Regions from separate parts of the Rhizobium sp. G187 genome, predicted to be linked through region 2. Evidence: riboswitches for the same ligand, from Rfam matches in the RefSeq annotation. Region 2 holds a riboswitch; the other holds the start of a gene.
The links. A riboswitch is a leader RNA that binds a small molecule or an ion and turns the genes downstream of it on or off. The one in region 2 is predicted to bind FMN.
Positions count from the first base shown of each region.

Region 1: another riboswitch for FMN. It lies ahead of ribB (3,4-dihydroxy-2-butanone-4-phosphate synthase); the one in region 2 lies ahead of ACSV9I_RS20500 (DMT family transporter).

Region 1 is NZ_JBPUGM010000005.1:161,756-168,948, reverse strand. It holds gene ACSV9I_RS15795 (LacI family DNA-binding transcriptional regulator) at 1-941, shown strand, start outside; gene ACSV9I_RS15790 (GlxA family transcriptional regulator) at 1,280-2,281, shown strand; FMN riboswitch at 2,386-2,530, shown strand; gene ribB (3,4-dihydroxy-2-butanone-4-phosphate synthase) at 2,643-3,275, shown strand; gene ACSV9I_RS15780 (FGGY family carbohydrate kinase) at 3,338-4,810, opposite strand; gene ACSV9I_RS15775 (transketolase family protein) at 4,807-5,769, opposite strand; gene ACSV9I_RS15770 (transketolase) at 5,769-6,590, opposite strand; gene ACSV9I_RS15765 (sugar phosphate isomerase/epimerase family protein) at 6,636-7,193, opposite strand, start outside.
Region 2 is NZ_JBPUGM010000009.1:61,925-69,117, reverse strand. It holds gene ACSV9I_RS20510 (aldo/keto reductase) at 116-1,102, shown strand; gene ACSV9I_RS20505 (esterase-like activity of phytase family protein) at 1,184-3,382, opposite strand; gene ACSV9I_RS20500 (DMT family transporter) at 3,481-4,380, opposite strand; FMN riboswitch at 4,504-4,655, opposite strand; gene hupB (DNA-binding protein HupB) at 4,794-5,069, opposite strand; gene lon (endopeptidase La) at 5,276-7,193, opposite strand, start outside.

The DNA of each region.
Region 1 (7,193 bases), on a different contig from region 2:
TTCGGCCGGCCATGCGGGAGAAGGTGGAGCGCGCTGCCGGTGAGATCGGCTTTTACGGCTTGGGTGCGATCCAGAATCGCAATCTGGCAAGCAGGCCAAAATACCGGTTCGGCGTACTGCTGCTGCAGCCGCATCGTCCCTTTTACCAGATGACCGCGGCCGCGCTGCGCGATGCCGCGAGAGCTGTGACCGATGCCGATGTCGAACTCCGTATCGAATTTCTGGAGGATCTTTCGCCGCAAAATACGGCCAGCCGTGCCCTGGAACTGTCTCGGGACTGCCAGGCCATTTGCGTCACAGCGGCAGTTCATCCGGTCGTGACCGAGGCGCTGGATCGGATCACGGATGACGGCGTGCCCGTTTTTGCCTTTATCACCCAGCTTTCGGCGACCGGTCAATTTCCTTATGTCGGCCTCGACAACTGGAAAGTTGGAAGGCAGGCGGCCTGGGCGATCGCGAATGTTTGCAAGGCGCCAGGCAAGATTGGCATTCTGCTCGGAAATCCGCGCTACCGAAATCAGGAGATGAACGAAACCGGCTTCCGGAGCTATTTCAGGGAGTATGCCACCGAATTCACCTTGCTAGAGCCATTGTCCACGTTTGAATCCTCCGCCGTATCGCAAGAAATGACGGAAAAGCTGCTGCGCGAGCACTCCGACCTTGCCGGCCTCTATGTCGCGGGCGGCGGTATCAGCGGCGCATTATCGGCACTGCGCGCGCAGGGCAGAAGCGGCACTCTGGTCGTTGTCGGCTACGAACTCATGGACGTCACGCGCGCAGCCCTGCTGGATGGCACTATGACGGTCGCGATTGCTCATCCCCTTCGTCAGATGGCGGATTGCGCGATCGGTGGGATGATAGAGGCTGCATCGAACCCTCAGGATGTCGGTAGCCTGACGAAGATCACGCCCTTCGAGATCTATACGCGGGAAAATATCTGAGTTGGATATCCTCGGATGACCTAAGGCGTTTTCACCCAATCATAACTCCTTGGATCTTAAAGGTCCCGCGCCTTGCATGGGCATCCGGGTTTTGCTGTTCGGCGGTTCAATGCTTCGGCATGGGTCCGTTGTTGGGACTGCTGTGTGGCTGGCGCCTGTTTGCGACAATCCGCCAAGCCAGCCTCTTCAGGAGCGAGTGGTATGGTGAGGCACTGTGGGTCTCGAATCCGCACCATGGCTTCCAGATAAAATGAAGGAAGAAGGCTTCCTGTCCGTAACCGTGCTGTTCTATGATCGATATGGCTTCGTAATAGACGAGTGGTCAGGAGAACAAACGCATGAAATCCACGATGATGGCCACGGTCAGCGGGCGGTTGAACATCGGATTCGTGCTTGCCCGGTCGTTCACGCTCTCCGCCTTTTCCCTGTTCGTTGATACGCTCAGGCTTGCAAGCGATGACACGGATAAGTCGGGACGGCGCTTTGCTGATTGGCATGTGCTGAGCAGCAAGGGCAATCTCATTGGTTCAAGCTGCGGTATCCAGGTCGCGCCGACGTCGGGCCTCGTCGATCCGACCCAGTTTGACTACATCGTCGTCGTGGGCGGGCTGCTCAATTGCGAAAACCCCGTTGATGAGGAAACGCTTGCCTATCTCCGCCGCGCGGCGGCCAAGAAGGTTCGGTTGATCGGGGTCTGTACGGGCACTTTCATCCTCGCTGAGGCAGGTCTGATGGCTAAGCACGAGACCTGTGTGAGCTGGCTGCATTATGATGCGTTTCGCGAACGCTTTCCTGATCTCGCTGTCCGAGCAGACAGGATCTTCCAGCTTGACCGGTCACGCGGCTCCTGCGCTGGCGGAAGCAGTGCCGCAGACATGGCGGCGCATATTGTCCGTCGGCATATCGGCCCGTCTGCGGAGCGCAATGCGCTTGAAGTCCTGCAGATCGACAAGGCGCGCACCCATCTGGATATCCAGCCGCGCCGGCCGCTGTCGACGGATTATGACGACACGCGCCTGCGGGCGGTCATTCTGATGATGGAGCAGAATATCGAAGAGATGCTGCCGATTTCGAAAATGGCGTCCGCTGTCGGTCTGTCGCGGCGTCAGTTGGAACGGCTTTTCGTCGAGAAGGCCAAGAGCACGCCATCGGCTGTGTATCGGCGGATACGCCTCGAGCGGGCACGCCATTTGCTCGCGCGGACCAAGGCGCCCCTGATCGAAATCGCGGTTGCCGTGGGCTTCGTCAACGCGTCGCATTTTTCCCGCGTGTTCCGGAGTGTGTATGGGCAATCCGCAGCCGAATGGAGAAGCACCATCGGCACCAGCGCAGCGGCCTGAAGTCAGGCCTTTGATTGTCCAGGGCCTGGCTGCACCTGTCGGCCGCTCATGCTGCGCAAGTCGCTATCTGGCTTGCATCTCCACCAAAACAGATAGTATCATTCTCCTGTTCTCAGGGCGGGGTGTAATTCCCCACCGGCGGTATCCGGCTTTGCCGGGAGCCCGCGAGCGCTTTCATTTCGGTGAAAGGCAGCAGATCCGGTGCGATGCCGGAGCCGACGGTTAAAGTCCGGATGGAAGAGGACATAGTCTGCGACGCCCTCCGCAAGGAGATGGCGTGGGCTTTGTTCGCCCAAGGGATGAATGGCGACCGCAGGGTCGTGGTTTGCCGCGAAAGCGGAGCACCCTTGAAAGGCATGAAATGACTGTTTCGAAAATTGAAGAGGCGATCTCTGCGCTTGCGCGCGGTGGAATGATCGTTGTCGTGGACGACGAGGACAGGGAAAACGAGGGCGATGTGATCATCGCATCCGAGGCAATCACCCCCGAGGCCATCGCCTTCATGATGAACCATGCGCGCGGACTGATCTGCGTTGCGATGGAGGGGGATCGGCTGGATGCGCTCGATATTCCCTTGATGGTGCCGCGCAACACCGAATTTTTGAAGACCGCGTTTACCGTCTCAGTCGACTATATCCATGGCACGACGACTGGAATATCTGCTGCAGACAGGGCCGCGACCGTGCGTGCGCTGCTGGATGAAAAGACGGTCGGAGAGGATTTTGCCCGGCCTGGTCATATCTTTCCTCTGCGCGCCCATCCGGAGGGTGTCCGTGGCCGTTCGGGCCATACCGAAGCTGCCGTCGATCTCGCGCGGCTTGCGGGTCTGAAGGCATCGGGTGTCATCTGCGAAGTGGCCAATGACGACGGCACCATGGCCCGTCTGCCGCAACTGGAGGTCTTTTGTGAAAAGCACAAGCTGCCGCTGATCACGATCGCGGATCTGACGCTCTATATTCAAGCGAAACGGGAAGAGAAGGCGGCTGCCGCCTGATTTCGAGGGCGACGGGGAGATGCCGGTTGCTGACCGCATCTCCCCCTATCCATCATATGCTACTAATCTGCGACTGAGGCTTTCACTCGTGCGATGGCCTGCTGCCACCGGTGAAGCACATCCCGGCGCTTCTGATCCTCCATCGAGCCCGGCGCAAAGTTCTGCGCATGGCTGGTTTCGTCAAGCATCACGCCGAGGGTGCGAAGCGCCATGGAGGCGGCACCGAGGGCACCCACTTCCGCCTGATCGCCACGCATGACGGGGCGATCGAGGATATCGGCCTGAAGCTGCATCAGGAAATCATTCATCGAGGCGCCGCCGTCAGCCAGAAGACCGGCCAGAGGCTGGCCCGTATCCTGCTCCATTGCCCGGAAAACATCGGCAATCTGCAGCACGACTGCTTCCATCGTGGCGCGGGCCACATGCGCCGGCGTCGAGGCCAGCGTCATGCCGGCAATCGTACCCGTCGCCTCGTCGTTCCAGTGCGGTGCGCCGAGGCCTGCCAGAGCGGGAACGAAGGTGACATTGCCGCTGTCCGGAACGGTCTCGGCAAGATCGGACAAGGCTTGCGGCCCCGATAGTCCGAGCATGGTCGCGGCAAAGGCGATGGCCTGGGCCGATACCGTGATGTTGCCCTCCAGGGCATAGGCAGTGCCGCTATCGTCCGACCATGCAATCGTGCTGGAAAGCCCGTGGCCGGACAGGACGCGCTCACCGGAGAGCGTCATTAGCGACGATCCCGTGCCATAGGTCGCCTTGACGAGGCCGGGAGCGCGGACGCCATGCCCGTACAGCGCGGCATGGCTGTCACCCATCATTGCCAGGATCGGAACGCCGCCGGGAAGGGCGGTTGTGCCTTCCTGCGTCTGACCGAAAACACTGTTAGACGGCAGGGGCTGCGGAAGTGCCGCGACCGGGACACAGAACAGCCGGCAGAGATCCTCGCTCCAGGCCAGCTTGGCCGTGTCGAACAATTGCGTGCGCGACGCGTTGGAGTGATCCGTCGCAAAGACGGCTCCACCGGTCAGCCTGAACAGCAGCCAGCTGTCGACGGTGCCCGCCCGCAAGCGCCCCTGTTCCGCAAGCTTGCCTGCCGCTTCGACATATTCCATAACCCATCCCAGCTTGGAGGCTGGAAAGAGGGCGTTGATCGAAAGCCCGGTCGTGCTCTCCACGCGCGCGTTTTGTCCAGCTTCGATCAGTGCCTGGCAGGCGGATGCCGTGCGGCGGCATTGCCACAGAATGGCGGGTGTTATGGCCTTGCCAGTTTGGGCATCCCAGACAACCAGTGTTTCGCGCTGGTTGCTGATGGCGATGCCGGAAATCTCGACCGGGCTCTGAGCTGCGACATCCGCGATGACAGCCTGGACGCTGGTCCAGATATCGTCTGCCGCCTGCTCGGCCCAGCCGGGCTTCGGATAGGTCGACCGGAGCGGTATGGAGGCCTTGGCAACGACGTGGCCCTGCCCGTCAACAAGCACGGCCTTGGTATTGGTCGTGCCCTGGTCAATGGCGATGACGAGCGGCTGCTTCATGGTCTTTTGCGTGCAATGGCGCGGCGCGCAGCGGACGCGATGCCGGTTTCGCTAATGCCGTAGTGTTCGAACAGCCAGTCAACCGAGCCGGTCACAACGAAGCCCGGGAAACCGACCCGCTCGACCGGAACGGGCAGGTGACCCGCGGTGAATTCGGCGACAGCACCGCCAAGGCCGCCACGAATATTGGCTTCCTCGACCGTCACGATGGCGCCCGTCTCGCTTGCTGCGGCGGACAGCGCCGCCTCGTCCAGCGGGTTGAGCGTCGCCATGTTGAGGACGCGAGCGGAGACACCTTCGGCTTGCAGGGCATTGGCGGCACGGGCGGCCAGATGCACGGTGGTGCCGCTGGCGATCAGGGTCACGTCCTGGCCCTCCCGCACGACTTCCGCCTTGCCCGGCCGGAAGACGCGGTTCGCGATGTCCAGATCGGGAACCGGCATGCGGCTCAGGCGGAGATAGACCGGACCGTCATGGGCCGCGGCCCATTTGACGGCCTCGGCCGTCTCCCAGGCATCGGCCGGCGCAATCACGGTGATTGCGTCGAGCGGTCGCAGCCAGGCAAAGTCCTCGATCGAGTGATGCGTCGGACCAAGTTCACCATAGGCGACGCCCGAGGACTGGCCGACGAGCTTTACGTTGAAGCGAGCATAGGCAATGTCGGCCTTGACCTGTTCCAGCGCGCGGCCGGTGAGGAAACAGGACGCTGCCGAAACGAACGGAATCTTGCCGCCATTGGCAAGGCCGGCACCGACGCCGACCATGGTCTGTTCTGCAATACCGACATTGACCAGCCGGTCGGGGAACTTCTTCTGGAAGCCACCAAGTTTCGACGAGCCGACGGAATCGTTGACCACGGCCACGATATCAGGATTGTCGGCGGCAAGCTCTTCCAGCGTGCGCGCCCATGCGTCGCGGCAATCATGGAAGCCATCTTGTTTTGCGGCGGGAGCAGCCATCAGACCAGTTCCTCCATAGCAATTGCAAACTGTTCGGCATTCGGCACGCCATGGTGCCAGGATGCCTTGTTTTCCATGAAGGACACACCCTTGCCCTTGACAGTGTTGGCGATGACGCAAAGCGGCTTCGACTTGCCCGTGCGCGGTTCCGACAGGATATCGAGCAGCCCGCCGACATCATGGCCGTCGACCATAACGGCTTCCCAGCCGAAGGCGCGGAACTTGTCGTCCAGCGGATCGAGACCGTTGGTCTCTTCGGTTCCCATGCCCTGCTGCAAGCGGTTGCGGTCAACGATCAGCGTCAGGTTTTCGAGCTTGCGATGCCCGGCCGTCATCGCAGCTTCCCAGTTCGATCCTTCCTGCAACTCGCCGTCGCCGGTCAGAACGAAGGTGCGGTGATCGCTGCCGGAAATCTGGCCGGCGATGGCGATCCCCAGCGCGACCGGCATGCCGTGCCCGAGCGGTCCGGTATTCGTCTCGACACCCGGAAGATAGTTGCGGTTCGGATGGCCGTTCAGCTTCGAGTTCGGCTGCATGTAGGTCGAAAGCCAATCCTCGGGATAGTAGCCTGCGGCACAGAGCGCCGTATAAAGCGCTCCCGTTGCATGCCCCTTCGACATGATGAACCGGTCCCGCCCTTCGAGGTCGGGCTTTGCCGGATCGAAACGCATCACGCCGAAATAGAGGGTCGCGATGATGTCGATGGCGGAGAAATCGCCGCCCGGATGCCCGAGCTGGGCCTCATGGACCATCCTGAAGGCCCGTCGGCGCATCCACAGCGCCTTGTCCCGTATGGTTTGAACCGTATCGTTCTTCAGCATTCAATAAGCCTTTCAGTCAGGGCCGAACCCTTCCGCAACCGGCGCTCACATGGCGCCGAACAGTGCCTTCTGAGCAATCCGCAATGCGGCGATGGCATCATGCCGGCTCTGGGCCTCCTTGAGCGCATCGATATCGAGCGCATCCAGCCCCTTCGATGCGGCCTTGAGGAAGTCGATTGCGTGGTTCGCCGTTGCGATGCTGTCCTCGCGGAACGGGAACTGGTCGAGCTGCCAGACGCCATCCCAGCCATTCTTGCGCAGCACATAGAAGAATTCGAAGATCTCGATCGGATGCAGGCTGCCGGCAACCAGATCGTCGTCCCAGCTGCGGTAGTTGTCGTTCACGTCCATGCCGAAGAGACGACCGTAGTCGATGGCGAGCTGCGCGCTGTCGGCGGCGGATTCGCCACCCATGATCGCATGGCCGAAATCGAGAAGGATGCCGATATTGGGCAGGCCGATCTTTTCTATGCCGAGCAGCGTGCGGGCCACAGAGCCGAAGCTCATGCGCACGCGCGGTTCGCGCGGCTTGTATTCGATGACGAATTTGAGGTCCGGGTTTTCGGCTGCAAGCTGTCCCACGCCGTCGAGTGAATGCTTCCA
Region 2 (7,193 bases):
CTCCGAGATGTTTCCTTCTTCTTCGCAAAACCCGGCTGACTGGATCACAACGGTTGAAGCTTGTTTCCCAGCGCTCCACTTGCTAGCTCGAAAGCCACTTCAAGGGAGAGACGAGATGAGAACACATTCTTTTGGCCGAACCGAGTTCACGGTCAGCGACATCGGCTTCGGTGCCTGGCAGATCGGCGGTTCGTGGGGCGAAGTGTCGGAGGCCGACGGCCGCGCAGCACTCAATGCCGCGCTCGACGCCGGCATGACTTTCATCGACACGGCCGACGTCTATGGCGACGGGCGATCCGAGCGGATCATCGCCGACGTTTTGAAGGCCCGGGGCGGTGAGCGCCCAATGGTCGCCTCCAAGGCCGGTCGACGCTTGAACCCGCATTTGGCCGATGGCTACACCAAGGCCAATATTGAGGCCTTCATCGATCGGTCGCTGAAAAACCTCGATGTCGACAGCCTGGATCTCGTTCAGCTGCACTGCCCGCCAACCGATGTCTACTACCGTCAGGAGATGTTCGAGGGGTTGGAAGAGATCCGAAAGGCCGGCAAGATCAAGTATTATGGCGTGTCGGTCGAAAAGGTCGAGGAAGCGCTCAAAGCCATCGAATATCCGGGCGTTACCAGCGTCCAGATCATCTTCAACATGTTCCGCCAACGCCCGGCGGCCCTGTTCTTCCAGGAAGCCAAACGCCGCAATGTGGCGGTGATTGCCCGTGTGCCCCTGGCAAGCGGCCTGCTCTCGGGCAAGATCACGGCACAGACGCAGTTTGCTGCCGAAGACCACCGGAACTTCAACCGCAATGGCGAGACCTTCGACGTGGGTGAGACCTTTGCCGGCGTGCCCTTCGAAACGGGCCTCGCAGCCGTCGAAGAGGTCCGCAAGCTGGTGCCATCAGGCGCCTCCATGGCGCAGTTCGCGCTTCGCTGGATCCTGATGCATGACGCCGTCACGGTGGTTATTCCCGGCGCCCGCAATGGCGAACAGGCGAAGGCGAATGCCGCCGCTTCGGATATGGCGGCACTCTCTTCAGACGTCATGGCAGCGTCGCGGGAGGTCTACGAGCGCCTCATCGCACCGCATGTCCATCACCGGTGGTAAATCCGGAACAGGCATTGAGATAGAAAAGAGGCCGGGTGATCCCTCACCCGGCCTCTCTCGTGTACGATACCTCTAGGCCACTTAGTTGGTGGCGTTCAGGTTCACTTCCCAGAAGAGGGTCTCGCCAGAACTGTCGTCGACACCGTCATTGTCCGTCACGGCAAAGGCCTTGCCGCTTGCATCGAAGGCGAAGCCTTCGAGCTTATCGACAACGTAACCGTTGGTGGCGGCCTTCAGGTCCGGAATGAAGTCATGGACTTCTTCCTTGGCAACGAGCGGGAGCTCTTCGCCGATCTTGGCGGGCTTCAGGTCTGCGATGGCAACGCGGTAGAGCTTCTTCAGCTTGGCATTGTCGCCCACCTGGTTATCACGCTCGACGATGTAGACATGATCGCCATGGGCCGTGATCTCGGAGAGACCGACCCACCCGGCGTCAGCCTTTTCGAGCGGATAGCGCACGCCGCCCCATTCCTTGGACTTCGGATTGTAGGAGAGGAGCTTCACCGAGCCCTTCTCGTCATCTCCCCATTCACGCTGCACGGCCATCCACAGCGTCATGTCATCGCCCTCGCCGACCGAGGTGATGCCTTCGAGACCGAAGCGCGTCTGGCCAGCCAGGAGCTCGGTCGGGAAACCGATCTCTGCCTTGATCTCACCCTTGGCGTCCACGTTGTAGAGACCATGGCCGACGAGCTTTGCGGCATCGCCTTCCGAAGCGAGCCAGAAGCCGCCCTTGCCATCCAGCGTGATGCCTTCGATGTCGAGTTTCTGGGCCGCAGCACCGCCACGGGTGATCGGGAGAGCAGATGTGATCGCTGCCGGCTTCTGCGTCGCATCGATCGTGAAGATCGTCGGCTGCATCGCATAGAAGCTGTCGTTGACGGCGTAGAGCTGGCCTGCCTTTTCGGCGTCGCCGACCAAACCGGACAGAGCGCCCCAACCGATCGGTGCGCCGTCTACCATGGCAGACTGCAGCATCGGATAGGCCGGTGTTCCCTCGCCAAGCTCATAGAGCATGATATGCGAACGCGGGCCGCCATCTTCGCCGAGGTCAACCTCATTGGCGGTGACGAGCAGGTTGCGCGACGGGATGGCGACCGCACCTTCTGGCGAAATGCCCGACGGCAACAGTTGCGAAAGTACGGGCTCAGCGCCTGTATCCTTGTAGACAGCGGCGATCGAGGACCGTTCGGCAAGCACGAAGAAATATGGCTGGTCGCCGAATGTTGCGGCCTCCAGGCCTTCTGGCTCGATACCCTTCGACTTGGCGCGCTTGTCAGGGAAATGGCCGATACGGGCAATTTCCTGCTCCAGAGACACGCCCGATTCGTAAGAGACCTTGCCGGTCTTGTCGAAGATGGTGAAACCGCGCGAACCGCCGTTCCAGTCCCCCTCATTCGCAACAACCAGGCGGTTGTCGTCCAGCCACTTTACGGCGTCCGGCTCGCGCAGCACGCCAGCCTTCTTGCCGGTAAAGGACAGAGCACCCTCGGACTTGGTGTCGATGCCTGCGAGGTCGACCGTGCCTGCGGAGAAATGCGACTTCACTTCGCCGGTTTTGCCGTCGACGATCGCAATGTGGTTGTTTTCCTGCAGCGTCACGGCGATTTCGCCGAGGCTGTTGATGGCGACGAATTCCGGCTCCGGATCATCCGCACCGACTTCAGCGATGCCCGTGAGTGCCACACGCTTCATCGATCCGCAGTCGGCAACGCCGTCGGCGAGCGGCAGGATGACGAGATCACCGGCCGGCATCTGCGGAATGGCGCCGTCGTTGACGTCTTCATCGCGTTCGTTCTCGATAGCAATGGCGACGAAAGACTTGTCCTTCGCGACGGCCACGGAGTCCGGCTGGCCGCCAATATCGCAGGAGGCGTCGACAGCCTTGGTGGCGATATCGACCATGGCAAGCTTGCCCGACGGGTTGGTGAAGCTCTCGGAGGTGTTGACGCCGACCAGCGCCTTGCCGCCGGCGACGGCAACCGATGTCGGCTCTCCGCCCATCATGAGAGCGCCGGCAGCCTTCGGCGCCTTGGCGTCTGTGATGTCGACGAAGCCGATGGCACCGAGCGGGCTGTCCGAATAGATCAGCGTGTTGCCATCTTCCGAAGCCGTGACGATCTCGGCGGATGTCGTCGTCAGCTTGTCCTTGTCGGCTGGCAGATTGGTGGCGACCGGGAATGTGGCGATGCGGTTGAAGACCTGTTCGGCGGCAGCAGGAAGGGAGACCGAAGCGAAGAGCGCCGCCGTCAGGGCGACGCGAGAAAGACCATGGGTCATCTGAAAACCTCCAAAATCCAAAATGGAACAGGAGGCTTTTGAGGCAGTCCGATGACAGTCGGATGACAGTTTCCCGAGCTGCCCCCAAACAGCGTTTATTATTCCGCCGCCGTCTCCCTGCGGGCCTCCCGCAGCATTAGAAACAAGGAGGCACCGAGGATCAGCAGTGCACCGATCCACAGATAGCCACTTGGCGCATAGCCGAAGACCAGCCAGCCAGCCAGAACATTGAGCGGCAGCTTCAGGTCGTCGAAAGGCTGCACGTAGGCCGCATCCGCTGCGTTGTAGGCAAGCGTCAGCAGATACTGGCCAATCGCCGTCAGAAGGCCGGCACTGAGCAGGAGCCACAGCGCCAGACCATGCGGCACTTCAAAGCCGCCGGCCACCGCCAGTCCGGCATTGATCGGCGTGAGGAGCACAAGCAGCCAGACGGTTACCGTTTCCGGCGCCTCGTATTGCGTCAGGTTCTTCATGATCAGCGAAGAGCCGCCCCACAGAAGCGCCGAGAGAACCGGCAGCAAGGCCTGATACGTGAAGGCGTCGGACCAGGGCTGGAGAATGATCATCGCTCCGATGAAGCCAGTCAACGTGGCAAACCACCGGTCGCGACCGACCGTCTCTCCGAGAAACAGACGGGCACCCACAATGATGAAGAAGGGCGAGGTCATGACAAGGGCGATGGCTTGCCAGATCGGAACGGTCGCCAGCCCCATGACCCAGGCCTGGACGCCGAAAGCGGCCAGCAGGACACGGATCAGGTGGCGTATAGGATAGGCGGTGCGCATGGCGCGCAAGCCGAGACGATAGAGCAAGGGCAGCGAAAGGACGAGGGCAAAGCCATATTGCCAGAAAGCGGTCGAAGCCGGCGGAAAGCCGAGGGTCATCGCGAGCCACTGAGTGACCACATTGAGCCCGGCAAAGGCGATGCCCGCGAGTACCATGAAACCGGCGCCAATAACGGCCCGGGAGCGCAAGAGCGAAACGGAGCTCTGATTCATGCGTGTTTCCTACATCAAAGGACCAACATAAATCAGGACAGATGAGGACAAGACCAGACCGCGGGGCACAGGTTCTTGCGCAGCGAAAGCCCCCTCCCCTTGGGAAAGGACAAACCGCTTTGACCTCATTCTCTTTCATCCGGACTATGACCGTCGGCTCCGGCATCACACCGGATCTGCTGACCCTTCTCCACTGGGTGGAGTAGGCGCTCGCGGGCTCGAGGCCGAAACCCCATACCGCCGGTGGGGAGTTTCACCCCGCCCTGAGAACGATTGCCGGTAAGCCGGCAGGCAGAAGACTAGGACAGGTTTTGCTGCAGCGCAAGATCGAGAAAAAGAAAGCCCGGCACGAGGCCGGGCTTAAACTGTTGTCAGCTGAGCGTCGCACCGTGGGTGGCGACGATCGCGACCGATCAGCTGTTGACAGCGTCCTTCAGGCCCTTGCCGGCCGTGAACTTCGGAACGTTACGAGCCGGGATATCGACTTCAGCGCCGGTCGAAGGATTACGGCCCTTGGAAGCTTCGCGACGGGCGACGGTGAAGGCGCCGAAACCGGCCAGGCGAATGTCGCCGCCGTTCTTCAGCTCGGCCTGGACCGTTTCAAAAACGGCGTCGACGGCAGAGGCCGCATCGGCCTTGGTCAGGCCAGCCTTCTCGGCGACCGCGGATACGAGTTCGTTCTTGTTCATGTTTCCACCCTTTCTGATTGGTATGAAACGACTCAATGACTAAGTCGGGCGGAGAATACGAATGCTTCTGCCCTACGCAACTCAAAAGCACTCGAAAGCCCCGGAAAACAAGCCGTTTAAGCGTGTTTTCACAAAAAAAGACTGGCAAAATTGCCAGTCTTCTTTCGATTTTTAACCCTTCGACACCTTGGCGGTGCCAAAAAGCATCAATGCGCGATGGTCACGCCATTCTCGTCTGCCGATTCCACCGTGCCGATGGCAGGCGTCTCGACAGTACCGTCCCACTCGATCGGATCCGGCACTCGCTGCAGCGCGTGGCGGATGACCTCGCCCATTCGCGACACCGGAACGATCTCAAGATTGTTCTTCACGTTGTCCGGAATGTCCGCCAGATCCTTGGCGTTCTCTTCCGGGATCAGAACCTTCTTGATGCCGCCGCGAAGCGCTGCAAGCAGCTTTTCCTTCAGGCCGCCGATGGGCAGGACACGGCCGCGCAGGGTGATTTCACCCGTCATGGCAACGTCCTTGTTGACCGGAATGCCGGTCATGATCGACACGATGGCGGTGGCCATCGCCACACCAGCCGACGGGCCATCCTTCGGCGTAGCGCCTTCCGGCACGTGCACGTGGATATCCGACTTGTCGAAGCGCGGAGGCTCGATGCCGAAATCGACAGCACGCGAGCGGACATAGGATGCTGCCGCAGAGATCGATTCCTTCATCACTTCCTTCAGGTTGCCGGTGACCGTCATGCGGCCCTTGCCCGGCATCATCACGCCTTCGATGGTCAGAAGCTCGCCACCGACTTCGGTCCAGGCGAGGCCCGTAACAACGCCGATCTGATCCTCGCCCTCGGCTTCACCGTGGCGGAAGCGCGGGACGCCGAGGAAGTCGGAAATGTTCTTTTCCGTGACCTCGACAGCCTTGACCTTGCCCTTGATGATCTCGGTGACCGCCTTGCGGGCGAGTTTCATCAGTTCGCGTTCGAACGAGCGAACACCGGCTTCGCGGGTGTACTGCTGGATGACCATCAGGATCGCCTTGTCGGTGACCGAGAATTCCTCGGGCCGCAGGGCATGTTCCTTGATCGCCTTGGGCAGTAGATGGCGCTTGGCGATCTCGAGCTTCTCATCCTCGGTGTAACCGGCGATGCGAATGATCTCCATGCGGTCCATCAGCGGACCCGGGATGTTCAGCGTGTTGGCCGTGGTGACGAACATCACGTTGGACAGGTCATATTCGACCTCAAGATAGTGATCCATGAAGGTTGAGTTCTGTTCCGGATCCAGCACCTCGAGCAGTGCAGAGGACGGATCGCCGCGATAGTCCTGGCCCAACTTGTCGATCTCGTCGAGCAAGAAGAGCGGGTTGGACTTCTTCGCCTTCTTCATCGACTGCACGATCTTGCCGGGCATAGAGCCGATATAGGTCCGGCGGTGACCGCGAATTTCCGCTTCGTCACGAACGCCACCCAGCGCCATGCGGACATATTCGCGGCCGGTCGCCTTGGCGATCGACTTTGCAAGCGAGGTCTTGCCGACGCCCGGAGGGCCGACGAGGCACAGGATCGGTCCCTTGATCTTGGTCGCACGCGCCTGGACGGCGAGATATTCGACGATGCGCTCCTTGACCTTGTCGAGGCCGAAGTGGTCCTCATCGAGAATCTTCTCGGCAGCATTCAGGTCGATCTTGACCTTGGACTTCTTGCCCCAGGGCAGACCGAGCAGCCAGTCGAGATAGTTGCGTACGACAGTGGCTTCCGCCGACATCGGGCTCATATGGCGCAGCTTCTTCAGCTCGGCATCGGCCTTTTCCTTGGCTTCCTTGGAAAGCTTGGTCTTGGCGATGCGCTCTTCCAGCTCGGCCATCTCATCACGGCCATCTTCGCCGTCGCCGAGTTCCTTCTGGATCGCCTTCATCTGCTCGTTGAGGTAGTATTCGCGCTGGGTCTTCTCCATCTGGCGCTTGACGCGCGAGCGGATGCGCTTCTCGACTTGAAGAACCGAGATCTCGCCTTCCATGAAGCCGAGCGCCTTTTCAAGGCGCGTCTTCACGCTCACCGTTTCCAGCATTTCCTGCTTTTCGGTTATCTTGATAGAGAGATGCGAGGCAACGGTATCGGCA